DNA from 4 places in the Silvibacterium sp. genome. Region 1 is predicted to be linked to each of the others. Evidence: predicted binding sites of a transcription regulator. Region 1 holds the regulator's gene; each other region holds the start of a gene.
What was found. The regulator LexA, encoded in region 1, represses DNA repair genes until DNA is damaged. The targets are predictions, from matches to a motif close to CANTTCGCTTTTTATTCGC.
Positions count from the first base shown of each region.

Region 1 (4,090 bases):
CGGCTGCCTGCAGGTCATCCTCGACAAGGGCCAGGAGGACGACTGGTTCGGTGCTCTGTGGATCCGCTGGGCGACCTTCTTCCTCGTGACCTCGTTCATCTGGTTCATCTGGCATTCGTGGCGCTCGAAGTCGCCGCTGGTCAACCTGAAGACGCTCAAGAACTGGAACTTCGCCATCGGCTGCCTGCTGATTGCGATGTTCGGCCTGTGCATTTACTCCATGATTACGGTCCTGCCGCTCTTTTATCAGGATCTGCTTGGTTACACTGCGTTCACCGCTGGGCTGGTCGTAGGACCGCGCGGCATAGGGTCGATTCTCGGCATGCCGGTGATCGGCTACCTGGGCGGCAAGATCGATGCGCGCTACCTGCTGAGTTTCGGCTTCATCACCTTCGGCGTCATGTCGCTGTTCTTCGGCAACCTCACGCTGGATATCGGGCCGACCACGCTGCTGCTGCCCATCGTCGTCACCGGGTTTGCGCTGAGCTTCGTCTTCGTGCCGATTACCACGCAGGCTTACGGCACGCTGCGGAATGATCAGATCGGTTCGGCCAGCGGTATCTTCAACCTCCTGCGTAACATCGGCGGATCCATTGGAATTTCTGTCGCGCAGACATTGCTGACACGGCGTACGGATGCGCACCAGAATGAAATCGCCAATTACATTCCGCGATCGGGCACATGGTTCGAGCAGCAGACGACGGCGCTCAAGAATTATCTCGGGCACATGACGAATCCGGCGAATGCGCAAGGCGCGGCCTCGAGCCGGCTCTACACCGAACTTGGGCAGCAGGCGCAGCTGTGGTCTTTCGTCGATGTCTTCCGCTGGATGGCATTGTTGTGCTTCGGCTGCGTGGCGCTGGTGTGGCTCTTCCGCAAGGTCGTGCCGGGCAAGAAAGCTCCGGCAGGCGCGCACTGACCTGAAAAAGCCCGGCATCCGCCGGGCTTTTCGCTGCACTCCATCTGCTCTGCGTGCGCTGTTGTTAGTAGCGCCGCAGCATGCCGACCACGCGCCCCTGGATTGCCACCTGGGCAGCGGGAACGTAGATCGGGTCCATTTCGGTATTTGAGGGCTGCAGGCGGATCGTCGAACCCTCGACGTAGTACCGCTTAAGCGTGGTTTCCATCCCTCCCACCAGCGCTACCACGATATCGCCTTCGTGCGCGACATTGCCGCGTTCGACAAAGACAAAGTCGCCGTCGACGATATGCTCATCGCGCATTGACTCGCCGCGTACCTGGAGAGCAAAGACTTCACGGTTGCCGACGACATCGGTGAGCGCAATGGAATCCTGGTTTTCGACCGCCTCAATCGGCAGGCCGGCGGCAATGCGACCTAGCAGGGGAAAGCGCTCGGCGGAACGGGCTTTGGGAGGGCGTGCCGGTAGCACATCGATCGAGCGGCTGCGGTTGTGCGCGCGCTGCAACAATCCCTTGTTCTGCAGATTGGTGACGTGCTTGTGCACGGTGGCCAGCGAGCGCAGCTCGAGCCCTTGGGCGATCTCCTCGAACGAAGGAGAATAACCGTTGCGCTGAACAAACGCCGTGATGAAGTCCAGCACCTCTTTTTGCCGACGCGTGACAGCCATGCGTACATTTTAGCGAATAAAAAGCGAATTGCGGAGATTTTTTCTTTTGCGCCTCGCGTTCGCCGCTCCCTCGCTGCGCATGAGGAGGTTTCTGCTTTGCGAAGCGAGTCTGGTTTCCTTTTAGAACTTGCGGCGCCTGTGTCCCAAAGAGGAATGATGGGCTGCTCTCGCATAGCTTTGCCTGTTGTTCGCCCCGCTTCTTTGCGCGAAATTGGGGCACGAGGAAATACGAGATGCGACTTCTGGTGGTGGATGGAGATCGGGCCCTGGCGGCGTTGCTGCAGCGATCCTTTGCCGGCGAAGGGCATGTGGTGATGGTGGCGACCGATGGGCAGGAAGCGGTAGAGCTGTTCCAGGCATCGGCTCCGGATCTGACGATTCTCGACCTGAACCTGCCCCGGCGGGATGGCCTTGAGGTCCTGAAGTTCTTGCGCGGCACAGGAGAGGATGCTCCCGTGGTGGTTCTGACGGCGCGGTCCGGTGTCGAGGTGCGGGTACAGGCTCTCGAACTCGGAGCTGACGATTTTTTGCCCAAGCCTTTTGCGATGGCCGAGCTTCGGGCACGCTGCCGGGCGGTCGTGCGTCGCCGCGGCGCCGCCGCGCTGGTGCTTCGCCAGCGCGGGCTCGAAGTAAACCGCGTGGAGCGCAGCGTGCTTTGCGAGGGGCGCCCGGTCGCTCTGACGAACAAGGAGTTCGCGCTGCTCGAATATCTGCTTCTCAACCGCGGCCAGGCCGTCTCCCGGGCGGCGCTGCTGGAGCACGTATGGGAGCTGCGCGCGAGCACCACGAACGTAGTCGATGTGTATGTGAACTACCTGCGGCGGAAGCTGAACGATACCGGTCAGCCGGCGTTGATCGAGACCGTACGCGGGCAGGGCTACGCGATCGGTCTGGCTTCGCAGGCCTGAATCGCGATCGTCTTCCGGTAAGACATCAGAAATCGAGGTCTTCATGTTCTCAGCACCCTATCCCCGGGAACTCGCGCATCCCCGCACATCCTCTCCGTCGGTGCCGCCGCGCGCACGCACGGCCGTTCTGGTCAGCTCCGATCTTTCCTTTCGCCAGCGGGTGCGGGATACGCTGTCCAGCCTGCGCTGGCAAGTGAGGGAGGCCTCGGGAGGCGCTGAAGCGCTGGGCATGCTCGATGCGGAATCCGCCGAGACGCTGGTTGTCGATACTTGGCTGCCGGATCTCGAGGTGACGGAATTTCTCGCCGAATGCCAGAGGCTCTTCGCCGAGATGGATGTTGTGGCCTTGGGCGATGTCGAGGCCGCGGGCCGTGGCCGGAGTCCACGCCGCAACGAGGTGCTGCTGGCCGTGCGCCGCGGCCAGGATGGTGACGGCGCAGCCTGGAACGCGGCCCCGGTGATTGAAACGTCGAGGGAGATATCGAGGCCGCTGCACGCTCCACTCCTTCATCCTGAAAATTCCGCTTCGCTCCGTCCGTCGACGGCGAACATTCCATCTGCGGTTGCCAGCCTACGGCTGCCGGAGTTCATCGGCGAGGATGCAGCCATGCTCGAGGTGAGCCGGCGTATCCGGCTGGTTGCGCCGCGGCCGACGCCGGTGCTCATCCAGGGCCCGACAGGCACGGGCAAGGAACTGGTGGCGCGGGCTCTCCATCGGCTGAGTCCTCGTTCCTCACGGCCATTTGCTGTGCTCAACTGCGCCGCTATTCCCGAATCGCTACTCGAGGCCGAGCTCTTCGGGCACACCCGGGGCGCATTCACGGGAGCGGTGCAAGGGAGAACGGGCAGGATCGAAGCAGCGCATGGCGGAACACTTTTTCTCGATGAGATTGGCGAGATGCCTTTGCCGCTTCAGGCCAAGCTGCTGCGCTTTCTCGAGAGTGGGGAACTGCAGCGCATCGGGGACAACGAGGCGGTGAAAGTAGACGTGCGGCTGGTTGCGGCGACCCACCGTCCGTTGGCGCGAATGGCGAGGGAGGCGAGCTTCCGGCTCGATCTTTATCACCGGCTTTCCGTCTTCTCGATCCGCACTCCTGCGCTTGCCGGACGCGTTGCCGATATCGATCGGCTTACGGAGTTCTTCCTCGCCCGGCTGGCTGAACGCAGCGCGGCGAGGAGCCTGTCTTTCGCGGCCCGCGAGCAACTGCGTGGTTATTCCTGGCCAGGAAACGTGCGCGAGCTCGAACACGTTCTTGAAAGAGCCTGGATCCTCGCCGAGGAGCGCGCGGAGATCGGGGTTGCAGAGATCGAATTCGGCAACGACGAAGAATCGGCATGAGAGTTTTTCAATCTACTCCTGTGCGTCTTTGGAACACCTTTTGCAGATATGCGAAGCGGAAGGAGAACCGGCCATGCATGTGACCACTTTGCTGAGCGAGCAACTCGAGCGCTACCTGGATCTGACAGGGCTGGAGATGAAACTGACAGCCCAGAACGTAGCCAACGTGGACACGCCTGGATACAGGACCGTGGGTCTCGACTTTGCCGCGGAGATGGAAGCCTCGCTTGAGGAGATCGCCGGGGAAAGGCGCG
Region 1 covers NZ_JASGFD010000004.1:39,353-43,442, reverse strand. Annotated here, with positions in the region: gene QM649_RS02400 (DHA2 family efflux MFS transporter permease subunit) at 1-919, shown strand, start outside; gene lexA (transcriptional repressor LexA) at 984-1,589, opposite strand; gene QM649_RS02390 (response regulator transcription factor) at 1,823-2,497, shown strand; gene QM649_RS02385 (sigma 54-interacting transcriptional regulator) at 2,541-3,836, shown strand; gene flgB (flagellar basal body rod protein FlgB) at 3,910-4,090, shown strand, end outside.

Region 2 (4,090 bases), on a different contig from region 1:
GGACGTGACACAACTCGACGCCGAACTGGAGCAGATGCTGCGTGCGGCACTGGTTCGGGAAGCGGCACCGCCGGGCCTGATGGCGGACGTAGAGCTTCGCTTGCTGGAGCGGGAGGCGGCACAGACGGCCGTTGCAACGCCGGGCTTTGAGACCCCAAGTTTTCAGACACTGAGCACGGGCGTACGCAGCAGATGGACGACCTTCTGGTCGGCGGGCGCGCATGCGGCAGCAATCGCGTTGGTCGTGCTGGTGGTGCTGGCCGAAGGCCGGACAGTCGTCAAGCCCGCGAAGCTGGCGATGACGCGGGTAGAGATACAGCCGTTCCTCACGATGACCACGCACGACAGCGGGAAAACCGGCGGCGGGGGTGGTGGTGGCGCGCATGATGCGGTCGAGGCGATGCGCGGGCGTCTGCCGAAGTTCTCCGATGAGCAGAAGGTGCCGCCGCAGATCGTCCGCAATGACGCGCCGAAGCTGCCGGTGGAAGCGACCGTGGTGATGCCGCCGATGCAGGTGCCGGATTCCAACCTGCCGAACCTGGGCATGCCGCAATCCCCGCAGGTGGCGCTGGCTTCGCAGGGGCCGGGGAGCGGATCGGGTTTTGGCGTGGGCAGCCAGGGCGGCGTGGGATCAGGATCGGGACCCGGCGTGGGACCGGGTGCAAACGGAGGCTACGGCGGCGGCGATGTGATGGGGCCGGGGCCGGGTGTCATCGCGCCACAGCTGTATCACTCGGTGGAGCCGGAGTTTTCCGATGAGGCGCGGCGCGAGAAGGCCCAGGGCATCTGCGTAGTGGACGTGATTGTTGACGCCAACGGCATGCCGACGCACATCACGATCGAGCAGCCGCTTGGCTATGGCCTCGAAGAGAAGGCGATCGAGGCCGTGGAGCAATATCGCTGGAAGCCGGCGATGTATCACGGGCATCCGGTAGCTGTGCGCGTGCGGGTGCTGGTGAACTTCCGGATTATGTAGCGGTATGTCCCCCACCGGGGCTTCCGGCATGAGTGAGAACCGCAGGTCCCTCCGCTGCGCTCACTTCGTTCGCTTCGGTCGGGATGACAGATATTTACGATGTGAAACGACCCGCATTCCTGCCACAGTCGCGGCTCTAGCTGCGTACCGCCTCGCCAACCGGATGAAAGTACTCTGTGCCCTGCACCGGCTCTTCCAGCCGCTTGCGCAGCAGGGCAAAGTCCGCGGGATTGCGCACGAAGTCGATCTCCGTGGTGTCGACGACGAGCAGGTTGCTGGCCGTGTAGTGGAAGAAGAAGTGATCGTAGGCCGCGGCGATTTGCTCGATGTAGGCATCGCTGATGTCGCGCTCGCCGGGCATGCCCTTACGCTTGAGCCGCTGCTTCAATACTTCCGGCGTGGCCTGCAGGTAGATGACTAGCTGCGGTGAGGGAGCCTCGGCGCGCGCCTCCTGGTAATAGCGGTTGTAGAGCTCGAGCTCGGCATCCCCGAGGTTTACGTAGGCGAAGAGCTTGTCCTTCTCGAAGACGTAATCGGAGATGACTCGGTCGGCAATCGTGCTGCCGGCGCCCGTGAGCACACCTCGCATCTGCTCCTGGCGGGCGCGGAGGAACCACATCTGCGCGGCGAAGGCCGTGCCCGGCTCGGCGCGGTAAAAGCCGTCGAGGAAGGGATTGCTCTCAGGCTCGGCAACGTGCCTTGCGCCGAAATCCTCGGCGAGCATGCGTGCCAGTGTCGACTTGCCGACCCGCAGCGGACCTTCCACTGCGAGAAAACGCCAGTCCGTCCACGATCCCATGGGGGATGTCATGGAGGACGCTATCGAGTCGTTACCCGTCATGCCGACCATGCTAACCCGCAGGCGAAGAAAAAACGAACCAGCGGAACCACATCCGGCAACCCCAACTACACTAGAGCCATGAACGTCCCCCTCACTGCTGCCTCCGCCGCTGCCGCCATCGGGCTGGGCGTGGGTGGATATTTTTATGCCGGCATGTGGCCCACTTCGCAGATTTTTGGCCGCGCGGTCGTGGCCGGCCATGATCCTGCCGAATTTGCACTGACCTACGACGATGGGCCGAACGATCGCTGCACCGAAGAGCTGCTGGAGATCCTGGCTCGGCACGAAGTGCGAGCGACGTTTTTCATGATCGGACGGTTTGTGCGTGAGCGCGGGGCGCTGGTGCGGCGGGTGCGCGCGGCCGGGCACCTGGTAGCGAACCACACCTTTACGCATCCTGTGCTGCTGTTTGAGAAGCATGCGAAGGTGCGCGAAGAGCTGGCTTCGACCAATGCCGCACTCGAAGATGCGCTGGGCGAGCGGGTGACGCATTTCCGTCCGCCGCATGGAGCACGGCGGCCCGATGTACTGCGCGCGGCGCGCGAGATGGGCCTTACTCCGGTGCTTTGGAATGCAATGGGCTATGACTGGAAGCCGACAACCGGCGACGCGATCCTCGCGAATCTCGACCGCAGTATCGCGCGCAATCAGCGGCGTGGGCGCGGATCGAACCTGCTGCTGCATGACGGCGGACAGGCGTCGATCGGGCAGGACCGCAAGGCGAGCGTGCGCGCGACCGAAATGCTGCTGGAGCGCGAGCGCGGCCGGGTGCGTTTTGTGACCGTGGACGCCTGGCAGGCCTGAGCCGCCGATCACCAATTAGACCATCGTTTGTCTACTGACTGCCTTCGCCGGTAGGATGGCTGGCGAAGTTCTCGAAGGATCCTGACCGATGCCGCACTATTCCCGCCTGCTTCTCTCCGCGCTGCTTGCCGCACTCTGCCCTCTGGCCTGTTCACAGGCCGGCTTTGCCCAATCGCACAATCCTGCTCACAACCCCGCTTCGGTTCCAAACCTGGGGCCAAATGTGAAGGTGTTTTCGCCCGAAATGTCGGCGGCTGCTATCCAGGCGCAGATTGACGCGATCTATCGCCAACAGCAGCTGAGCGAGTTTGGCGACGGGCGTTATGCGCTGCTCTTCCTGCCGGGCAGCTATCACGTGGATGTGCCGGTGGGCTTTTACACCGAGGTCGAGGGCCTGGGCGCGTCACCGGATGACGTGCAGATTACCGGCAACGTGCACGCCGATGCGAGCGCGCCGAACAACAACGCGACGACGACCTTCTGGCGCGCGGCGGAGAACTTTTCGGTGACGCCGACCGGCGGCACGATGCAGTGGGCCGTATCGCAGGCGGTGCCCTTTCGGCGCATGCACGTGCGCGGCAACATGGTGCTGAACCAGCACAACGGCTGGGCCTCGGGCGGATGGATGTCCGACTCGGTGGTGGACGGCACCGTGGCCTCGGGCACACAGCAGCAGTGGATCGCGCGCAACAGTGAGTGGGGCCAGTGGACAGGCTCGAACTGGAACATGGTCTTCGTCGGCGTGCCGCAGGCCCCGGCAGGCGAATGGCCCGAACCTCCCTATACAAAGATTGCGACAACGCCGGTGGTCCGCGAGAAGCCATATCTCGAAGTGCAGCGCACGGGCGCATGGGCGGTGCGTGTGCCTCCGCTGCGGCATGACAGCACGGGTGTGAGCTGGCATCACACTGGCGACGCGGGGCGGCTGACTCCATTGAGCCGCTTCTACATTGCGCACGCGGGCAAGGACACAGCGACGACGATCAACGCCGCATTGAAGGCAGGCAAGAACCTGCTGCTGACGCCGGGGACCTATGCTCTGGACGAGGCGATCAACGTGACGCGGCCCGATACTGTGGTGCTCGGCCTCGGCTTCGCCACGCTACAACCGGTGAAGGGCACTCCGGCGATGATTACGGCGGACGTGGACGGCATCAGCATCGCAGGCATTCTCTTCGATGCGGGGCAGGATAAGTCACCAGATTTGTTACAAATTGGCCCCGCACCTGCCGGAGAGCACGAGATGCGGCCGCTCTTTGCGCCGTTGGCACAGGCTACTGCACCAAAGAAGGCTGACGAAACCAAGAAGGCTCCTCCGAAGAAGAACCTGCTGCGCCATGAGCGCAACCCGATCGAGGTATCAGATGTCTTCTTCCGCGATGGCGGCGCAGGCGTGGGCCGCACCGAAGGCAACCTCGAGATCAACAGCAACGACACGATCATCGACCATACCTGGATCTGGCGCGCAG
Region 2 covers NZ_JASGFD010000014.1:17,817-21,906, forward strand. Annotated here, with positions in the region: gene QM649_RS07075 (energy transducer TonB) at 1-976, shown strand, start outside; gene QM649_RS07080 (deoxynucleoside kinase) at 1,113-1,787, opposite strand; gene QM649_RS07085 (polysaccharide deacetylase family protein) at 1,896-2,621, shown strand; gene QM649_RS07090 (coagulation factor 5/8 type domain-containing protein) at 2,710-4,090, shown strand, end outside.
Region 2: QM649_RS07080 (deoxynucleoside kinase) is a predicted target of LexA. The motif match lies at 1,839-1,857, and genes of this name have one in related genera.

Region 3 (4,090 bases), on a different contig from region 1:
CTTGGACCGCAGGACTCGAAGACTGCGGAGACCGCCGTAGTGGTGAACCAGCAAATGGCGCATGCGGTGTGGGGCCGGGCGGATGTGCTGGGGCGGCACCTCAAGGTGGGCAACAAGGTGTTTACGATTGTGGGCGTGGTGAAGAATGCGGCCTACGACAGCCTGCGTAAGGCTCCACAGGGGCAGTTCTTCTTCGCCTACCGGCAGGTGGGCTTCGATGGCCTTACCTATGAGGTGCGCACTCACATGGGCGCGGCAAGTCTCGCGCCCGCTCTGCAGAAAGCCGTGGCCGGCATCGATCCCAATCTGCCTTTGAGTGCGGTGCGCACGCAGCAGGAGCAGATCAACGCGACGCTGGGCGACGAGCGCATGTTCGCCACGCTCACGGCGGCCTTCGGGCTGCTGGCGCTGGTGCTGGCCTCGATCGGCATCTATGGCGTGATGGCCTACACGGTGGCGCGGCGCACGCAGGAAATCGGTATTCGCGTGGCTCTAGGCGCGCGCGCTGGGCAGATCCTGAACATGGTGCTGGGCGAGACGTCGCGGATGACGATCCTCGGCGTCATCGTGGGGCTGGGCGCGGCCTTCGGTCTCACGCGGCTGGTGAAGGAGATGCTCTACGGCGTGAAGACGTACGATCCGGTGACGCTGGCCGGCTCGGCGGCGCTGCTGTGCCTAGTGGCGCTCGCTGCGGCATTGATGCCGGCCAGGAGAGCGTCCAAGGTGGACCCCATGAGGGCACTGCGGCACGAATAGAGTAAGACATCGTATGAATCGACTCCCGGCTTCACCTGAGGGGAAGAAGCCCTTACCTTCATTGGGAAGCTTGCAGAGGATGAAGAGCCTTACGCTGTGCCCTAACTGGCCACGCGCGGGCTGCATGAATACCAGTATGGGGCGGAAGCTTCGGATGGCCGCAATTGGGCTGCGGGGATTATCTCGAAATCCGCAGAATCATGAGTTGCAAGTATTTGAAGGCATGGCGCGATGCGGGTACGCTCGTGGCAAAGGTGAGAATCATGCCCAAGTACGATCTCAATTTCATCCCGCCCACTCCATCGAATCATTCCCGCTATCGGATAGAGATTCATGCCCCGGTGTCTGGCAATGCTGCTGACCGCCCAACTCGATCAAATGCTGCATTGGTGTCCCATGGCTATACCTATGTCGAAATACAACAGGTCCTCAATACTCTGAAGATTTCCGCGCCTCGGCAGGAAAAGGCTTTGATCAGCTTGAACGACGGCAGGAGCCATCTCCTAGAAGCTGTCGATGTCTCTCCTCCTAGAAGCTGTCGATGTCTCTCCAGAGATAGCCTCGCAAATTGGCTGGAGTTCCATCAAGCCGTTTTCCACCAAGCCGTTATAGATGACCGCGCCCCAGGTCTTGATGGCAACAACAAGTACGGCTTCAGCAAAGGCTGTCAGATCTACTCTGGCGGCCCTGTCGCGGAGGAGCGCGGGTGCGCCGGAATGACTCAAGTGGTAGATGGCGGGGCTAGGCAGTTCGGCTGCCGCAAAGGTCAATATTTCTGAAAATACTAGGCCTTTAGATTGAGGGGTTTGGCATCTATCTGCCCCGGTTTCAGGGCACTCGGGGGCTTGCAGGTAATTCAGGGTAAAGCGAATATAAGGCGAAAGCCCTATGCGCTCTGCCTCTTCACTCCGTCGACAAATTGAAGCCTCCCTTTCCGAGCGAATTCCCTCCGCGCTGACGCCTGCAATGCGGAGTGAGCGGCCACTCGCGGCTACTGGGATCGCCTCTCTCGATCACCTGCTGGGTGGCGGACTGCCGGTAGGAGCTCTGTGCGAACTGACCGGGCCGGAGTGCTCGGGACGGACCTCGGTGGCGCTGTCCTTTCTGGCGCGGATGACGGCAGCAGGCAAGGTCTGCGCGTGGATCGATGTATCGAATGCGCTTGAGCCAGCTTCGGCCGCCGCGGCAGGCGTGGATCTGGAGCGGCTGCTGTGGGTGCGGTGCGGCGCGGAGGCGGTGAAGACGGAGCGGTCCGGGCGGAGCTTCCGTTTGCCGGAAACGTGCCTCGCCCCTGCGCCTGCTCCGAAAAAAGGATTGCATGGTGGAAGATTCGGGCAGCATCCCCGCAGCGAGGTGCGCGGGCTGGCGGATGCAGTGGGGAGCCTGCTGGAGGCTGATACCGCGCGAGCTTACCTGGGGCCTCGTTGCGCTGAGCCGCAGCAGAAAGAACGCCGCATTCCAGAGACGGCAGAGCAGAACCTTGCGCCGGTTACGTTGCCGGGCAACCGCTGGCGGCGGTCCCGCGCCTATGACGCGATCGAGCAGGGGCTGCGCTCGGCGGACCTGCTGATGCAGGGCGGCGGCTTCTCCGCGATTGTGCTGGACCTTGCAGGTGTTGCCCCGGCGCATGCGGCGCGTATCGAGCTTTCCACCTGGTACCGGTATCGCGCCGCAGCGGAGCGGACGCAGGCCAGTGTGCTGCTGCTGAGCCAGTACGCCTGCGCGCGCAGCAGCTCAGAGGTGCAGCTGGTCTTCAGCGGCTCCGAGGGGAGTGCCGACGAGACGACGGTCTTCTCCGGCATGCGGCCGCAAGTGCAGGTGACGCGGCGGCGTTTCGCCACGCAGGAAAGCCAGCTGCACAGCAACGTGGTGCCGCTGCGCAAATCGCCACGTGGCATCGACTCGGTCGCGTGGCAGAGCCGCGCGGAGTGGGCGGTACATCGAGGACGGAACTGCGATGACGGATCCCGGTGAGCTTTATGCCTGTCTGCTGGTGCGCGAGTTTCCTGCCCAGGCACTGTTGCGTCTGAGGCCGGAGCTGCGGGAGAGACCGTGCGTGGTCCTGGAGGGACTGCCGCCGCTGCAACAGGTTTGCTCGTTGAACACCCGAGCGCGCCTGCGGGGAATCGAGCATGGGATGACAGCGACCGAGGTGGCTACTTTCTCCGATGCCGTGGTTCTGGAGCGTTCGACGGAGATGGAGCGCGTTGTCTCGGATGTGCTGGTGGAATGCGCGGGTGCATTCTCTCCGCGTATCGAACCCCGACGCGAAGGCACAGCATGGCTGTGCGGGCTGGATATTGCCGGGACAGAACGGTTGCTAGGTACCCCAGAGAAACTGGCTGCGGATCTCCGTGAACGTGTGCGCAGGCTGGCAATCTCCGCACAGGTGGCCGTGAGCCGCAACTTTCTCACCGCGTTGTGCGTGGCGCGAGGACTGCCGGCGAATATCGCGGTGCGGGTCATCGCGCCGGGCAGGGAGGCCGTGGCGCTGTCAGCGCTGCCGATTGCGGTGTTGCAGATAGAAGAACGCCACGCGGAGATCTTCGCGGCATGGGGCATTGCGACGCTCGGCATGCTTGCCGCGCTGCCTGAGGATGCGCTGGTAGCCCGCATCGGGCAGGCGGGAAGGCGGCTGCGCCTGCTGGCGTGCGGTGAGAGCGAACACCTGCTCGAACCGCAGGAGACGCCGTTCGTACTCGAAGAGCGAGCGGATCTGGATGCGCCGCTCGAAGAACTGGAGCCGCTGCTCTTCGGTCTCTCGGCGATGCTGGAACAGCTTGTGGTGCGTGCGCAGTCACGGCTGGTGGCGCTGGCCTCCGTCACGGTCACGCTGCGCCTCGAAGGCGGTGGAGAGCATACGCGGATCGTTAATCCGCGCGTGCCGGGCAGCGACCGCCGGCTATGGCTGAAGCTGCTGCAGCTGGAGCTCGAGGCGCATCCGCCGCCTGCGCCGATTACGGGCGTGACGCTGCACGCGGAGCCGGGAATCGCGGGCAAGGTACAGCTCGGGCTCTTCTCTCCGCAGGCGCCTGAGCCCGGACGGCTGGATGTGACGCTGGCGCGGATCGCGGCGCTGGTGGGTGAGGCGAACGTGGGGCGCATCGTGCTCGAAGACACCCACGCACCGGAGGGCTTTCATCTCGAACCGTTTCGCGTTCTGCCGGAAAAAAGCTTGCAGCGCGAACTGCCCGCGGCGCGTATGAGCCTGCGCAGGCTTCGTCCACCGGAGCGCAGCGCGGTTGTCTTCACAGAAGGCCGCCCGCGCTCGCTTACGTTTCGTGAGCGCCGGTACATCGTGGAGCAGGCATACGGGCCCTGGCTCGCTGGGGGA
Region 3 covers NZ_JASGFD010000012.1:77,114-81,203, reverse strand. Annotated here, with positions in the region: gene QM649_RS06485 (ADOP family duplicated permease) at 1-756, shown strand, start outside; gene QM649_RS06480 (hypothetical protein) at 1,020-1,535, shown strand; gene QM649_RS06475 (recombinase RecA) at 1,723-2,730, shown strand; gene QM649_RS06470 (DNA polymerase Y family protein) at 2,714-4,090, shown strand, end outside.
Region 3: QM649_RS06475 (recombinase RecA) is a predicted target of LexA. The motif match lies at 1,623-1,641, and genes of this name have one in related genera.

Region 4 (4,090 bases), on a different contig from region 1:
CCTCGTGCAGCAGCTCATCCAGCAATCTTCCGGCCGGACCGACAAACGGCAATCCTGCGCGATCTTCCTCGTCTCCTGGCTGTTCGCCGACCAGCACCAGCCGCGCCGACTTTAGCCCCGCTCCAAAAACTGTCTGCGTAGCCTTCTCGCAGAGCGAGCATCCACGGCATTTCGCCGCTGCCGCGCGCAGAACCGGCAAGGACCGCTCCTCCGGTACCCACGTCGCCGCGGTCTCCTTCGCCTGCTGCTGCATCATCGCCTCTACGCGGCCACCAGCACCCGTTAGCAGCTCCGGCAACAGCGTCATCTCCGGCAGATTCCGCCAGTAGCGCTGCGGCATCTCCGCGCGCATGGCGACCGGATTCACCCGCGCCGGGTTGAAGATCGAGCGGTAATAGGTACGCCATACCTCTTCGAGGGCATCGTCCCCTGGAGCATTTTCGCGGCTAACAGCAGGACCGAGGACGACCGCCTTCGCACCCGGCTTCCAGCGTGCCGAGCCATCCGGCGTCAGGATCGACCAGCGCATCACAGCGAAGCGCTCCGCGAAGAAAGGCGCGCCCATCGCCAGGATCCGATGCGCTGGCTCATACCAGGCCACGAAATGCTCGCTGCCTTCTTCCTCGACGCGACGGAAGCGCACAAAGGCATGCATCTTGTGGAGATCGCGCCCAACCTGAATTTCCATCCGGCGGAATGCCGCCACATCTTCATCGACCTCGACTGCCAGCAGGTCGCGTTCCTGCTGCAAACGCCATAGCAGCCGGTACATGAGCTGCCAGCGGCTACCATCGCGATGGCAGGCGACGATCTGCGCCCTCTCGACAAAAGCCCGAGGCGCAATGACCGGGGTCGACGGCTCCGGCAAAACTTCTGCCTCGCCGAAAAATAGCAGCCCCGAAACCGCATCCCGCGCATCCACAAAGCTCACGTCATCCGGAGAGACTCCCGCACCCACCAGCCGCCGCGCTGCGTCCCGCCACGCTTCGAAGCCAGTATCGAAGCCGCTGCCGGGGCATGGGGCGATCACTACTCGCCGCACGCCCGATACCGCGCTCACAACTCTCCCGACATCGCCGACACAGCCGGATCGCCTGCCTCGAACAGCCCCATCTGTACCGGCTTCGATATCGGCTTCGGCCCCCTGCGAGACGGCATCTCTGTGCGATCCTCACGCCAGCGCACCCCGGGAATATGATCCGTCGCTGTTACGAATCGTTCCGCCAGCTTCATCCGCACATGGAGCTTCGTCAGATCTGCGTAAGAAAGCCGATGATATCTGCGGATACTCACGATTCTTTCCGCATTGCGGTATCCGATCCCCGGCACGCGCAGCAGCAGCTCGCGGGATGCCGTGTTCACATCCACTGGAAAGAAGTCTTCGTTCGCCTCCGCCCAGGTCAGCTTAGGATCGCGGTCCAGCCGCAGGTTCGGCTCACCTTCCGTCGTCAGTTCCCGCGCGTCGAAGCCGTAGTACCGCATTAGCCAATCGGCCTGGTACAGCCGATGCTCACGCACCAGAGGCGCAGGTCTCTGCGGCAGCCGCGCATCTCCCAATGGAAATGGTGAGAAGCCAGAGTAGTAGATTCTCCGCAGCCGGTAACGCCCATAGAGATGCCGCGCTGTCTCCAGAATCTGGCGATCGCTGCTCGGCGTGGCCCCGACGATCATCTGCGTGCTCTGCCCGGCGGGCACAAACTTCGGCGTCGCCCGATGCCGTGGCCGATCCTCGTCGAGCTCCTGCTTCCGCCCGTGAATCTGCCCCATCGCGCCCTCGATGGTGCCAACCCGCTTGTCCGGAGCCAGCTGCACAAGATCCTGCTGCGTCGGCAGCTCCATGTTTGCGCTCATCCGGTCGGCATAGGTGCCCGCCTGATCGAGCAGCGCAGCCGATGCCCCGGGAATCGCCTTCAGATGGATATATCCTCCGAAGGCATGCTCTTCCCTGAGCCCGCGCGCCACCGCAATCAGCTGCTCCATCGTGTAGTCCGGCGATTGCACGATCCCGGAGCTGAGAAAGAGTCCTTCGATGTAGTTCCGCTTATAGAAATCGAGCGTCAGCCCGATCACCTCCGCCGGTGTAAAGCGCGCCCGGCGAATATCGCTCGACACGCGGTTCACGCAGAACACGCAGTCGTAGGTGCAGTAATTGGTCAGGAGGATCTTCAACAGCGAGACGCAGCGTCCATCCGGCGTGTAGCTGTGACAAATGCCGATTCCGGTCGAATGCCCCAGCCCTTTACCATTGCCCGCACGCGGAGCGCCGCTGCTTGCGCACGAAGCGTCATACTTCGCCGCATCCGCCAGGATCGCCAGCTTCTGTTCGACTGTCATCGCGCTACCTCAGTAGCCGGCAGGCGTTTTCTGAGACTGCCGGACATTTGAGATTTTAGCGAATAAAAAGCGAAAACAGGGCCGATTTTAAGCTGACTTCCGGAATGGATTTCATCCCGCTGAAAATCAGATCAGGCGTTGCTCCACAAAGGCGCGAGCTACCGACGCGATCGCCGCCTCCTGCATGGGAAATTCCACCTTGGCCTCGGTCAGGTAGATGGCCAGAAACACAGGACCCGGCAACATAGAACCCGTGGGGGCGGAAGGCCAGATGACAGCCACATCGTTCGCCGTGCGATGATCCCCGGTGCCGGTCTTGTCTCCAATTCGCCAGCCTGCGGGCAGTGCTGCCCGGATTCGCGCCTTGCCCGTGGTGTTTGCCTCGAGCCACGCCGTCAGCTGTGCCCGCGAGGCCGCTGAGAGCACATCCCCCGTCGTCACCTTCCGCAGATCTTCAGCCATGTGAGCAGGCGCCGTGGTGTCGCGCGGGTCGCCCGGCGTGCCTTCGTTCAGCGAGGTTTCCGTCCGGTCCAGCCGCGTCACCGCGTCGTCGAGATGACGCGCCCACGCAGTCACGCCTGCCGGGCCCCCAAGCGAGGCCAGGATGATATTTGCCGCGGTGTTGTCGCTGTGGGCGATCGCCGCACGGCAGATCTCACCCACCGTCATCCCGGTATCGACGTGCAGGCTCGTCTCCGGCGAATACGGAACCAGATCGGACTGCTGGAAATGCACCACCCTATCCAGATGCTCCTCGCCGCGATCCACCCGCGCCAGCAGCGCCGATACAGCCAGCACTTTGAAAGTACTGCACATGGGAAAGTGTTCCTCCTGGCGCCATCCCGCCAGCAGCTTGCCTTCCGCATCGAGCAGAGCCACGCCCAGCCGTCCACCGGTTCCCGCTTCAATGGTCCTTAATGTGTTCTCGATATCCGGTCCGGTTGCCGTCTCAGCCCAAAGCCCGTACCCATGCCCGAATGCAGCCCCTGCACATAGCAGGGAAGCCTGCATCATCTTCCGTCTTGAAATCGCCACTTACCCTCCGCACCTACACATGCATTGTCATGCCGCATGCGATGTGCGTGCGCAAGCAGAGCGGAGAAAAGCTTCTGCCTGTGGCGAGTTGGTTATCAGGAATTTCTACGGAAGAACAAATGCGTCACAGCTTCTGCGAACGTTGCACATCCCGCACGCCGGGTACACGGCGCAGACCGATCACCAGGCGGTTGAGATGGCGAAGATCCTCGGCTTCGACCACGAACTCCACAATCGCGTCGTCGTTCTCACCGGGGCGGGAATCGACGGTACGAATGTTCGTGTTCTCGTCGCTGATCACCGCAGTCAGTTCTTTGAGCATGCCCGTGCGGTCATCGCAAAAGACAGTGAGCTTCACAGGGTACGTCAGTTTGCGGCCGGCAAGGTCGTCGCCCGTGCGCGCCCACTCGACAGTGATACGGCGGTCGCTCTCGTAGAGCAGGTTCTGCACGTTGGGACAGCTCCGCGCATGCACCGCCACACCCTTGCCGCGGGTGACGTAGCCGATGATCTCTTCGCCCCGGATCGGGTTACAACAGCGCGCGCGATAAACGAGGAACTCGTCCTGCCCTTCCACCTGCAGCGAATCGGCGTTGCTGGTAATGGCAACGCGTTTGACCGTGTCAGACGGGCCGTTGCCGGATTCCGTTTCGGGCTGTGCCGCGGGCTGGATGACGCCGGGGGCAAGGCGGTTGAGCACCTGCCGCGCCGAGTACTTTCC
Region 4 covers NZ_JASGFD010000012.1:16,030-20,119, forward strand. Annotated here, with positions in the region: gene QM649_RS06210 (UdgX family uracil-DNA binding protein) at 1-1,060, opposite strand, end outside; gene QM649_RS06215 (putative DNA modification/repair radical SAM protein) at 1,057-2,334, opposite strand; gene bla (class A beta-lactamase) at 2,461-3,369, opposite strand; gene QM649_RS06225 (RelA/SpoT family protein) at 3,494-4,090, opposite strand, start outside.
Region 4: QM649_RS06215 (putative DNA modification/repair radical SAM protein) is a predicted target of LexA. The motif match lies at 2,393-2,411, and genes of this name have one in related genera.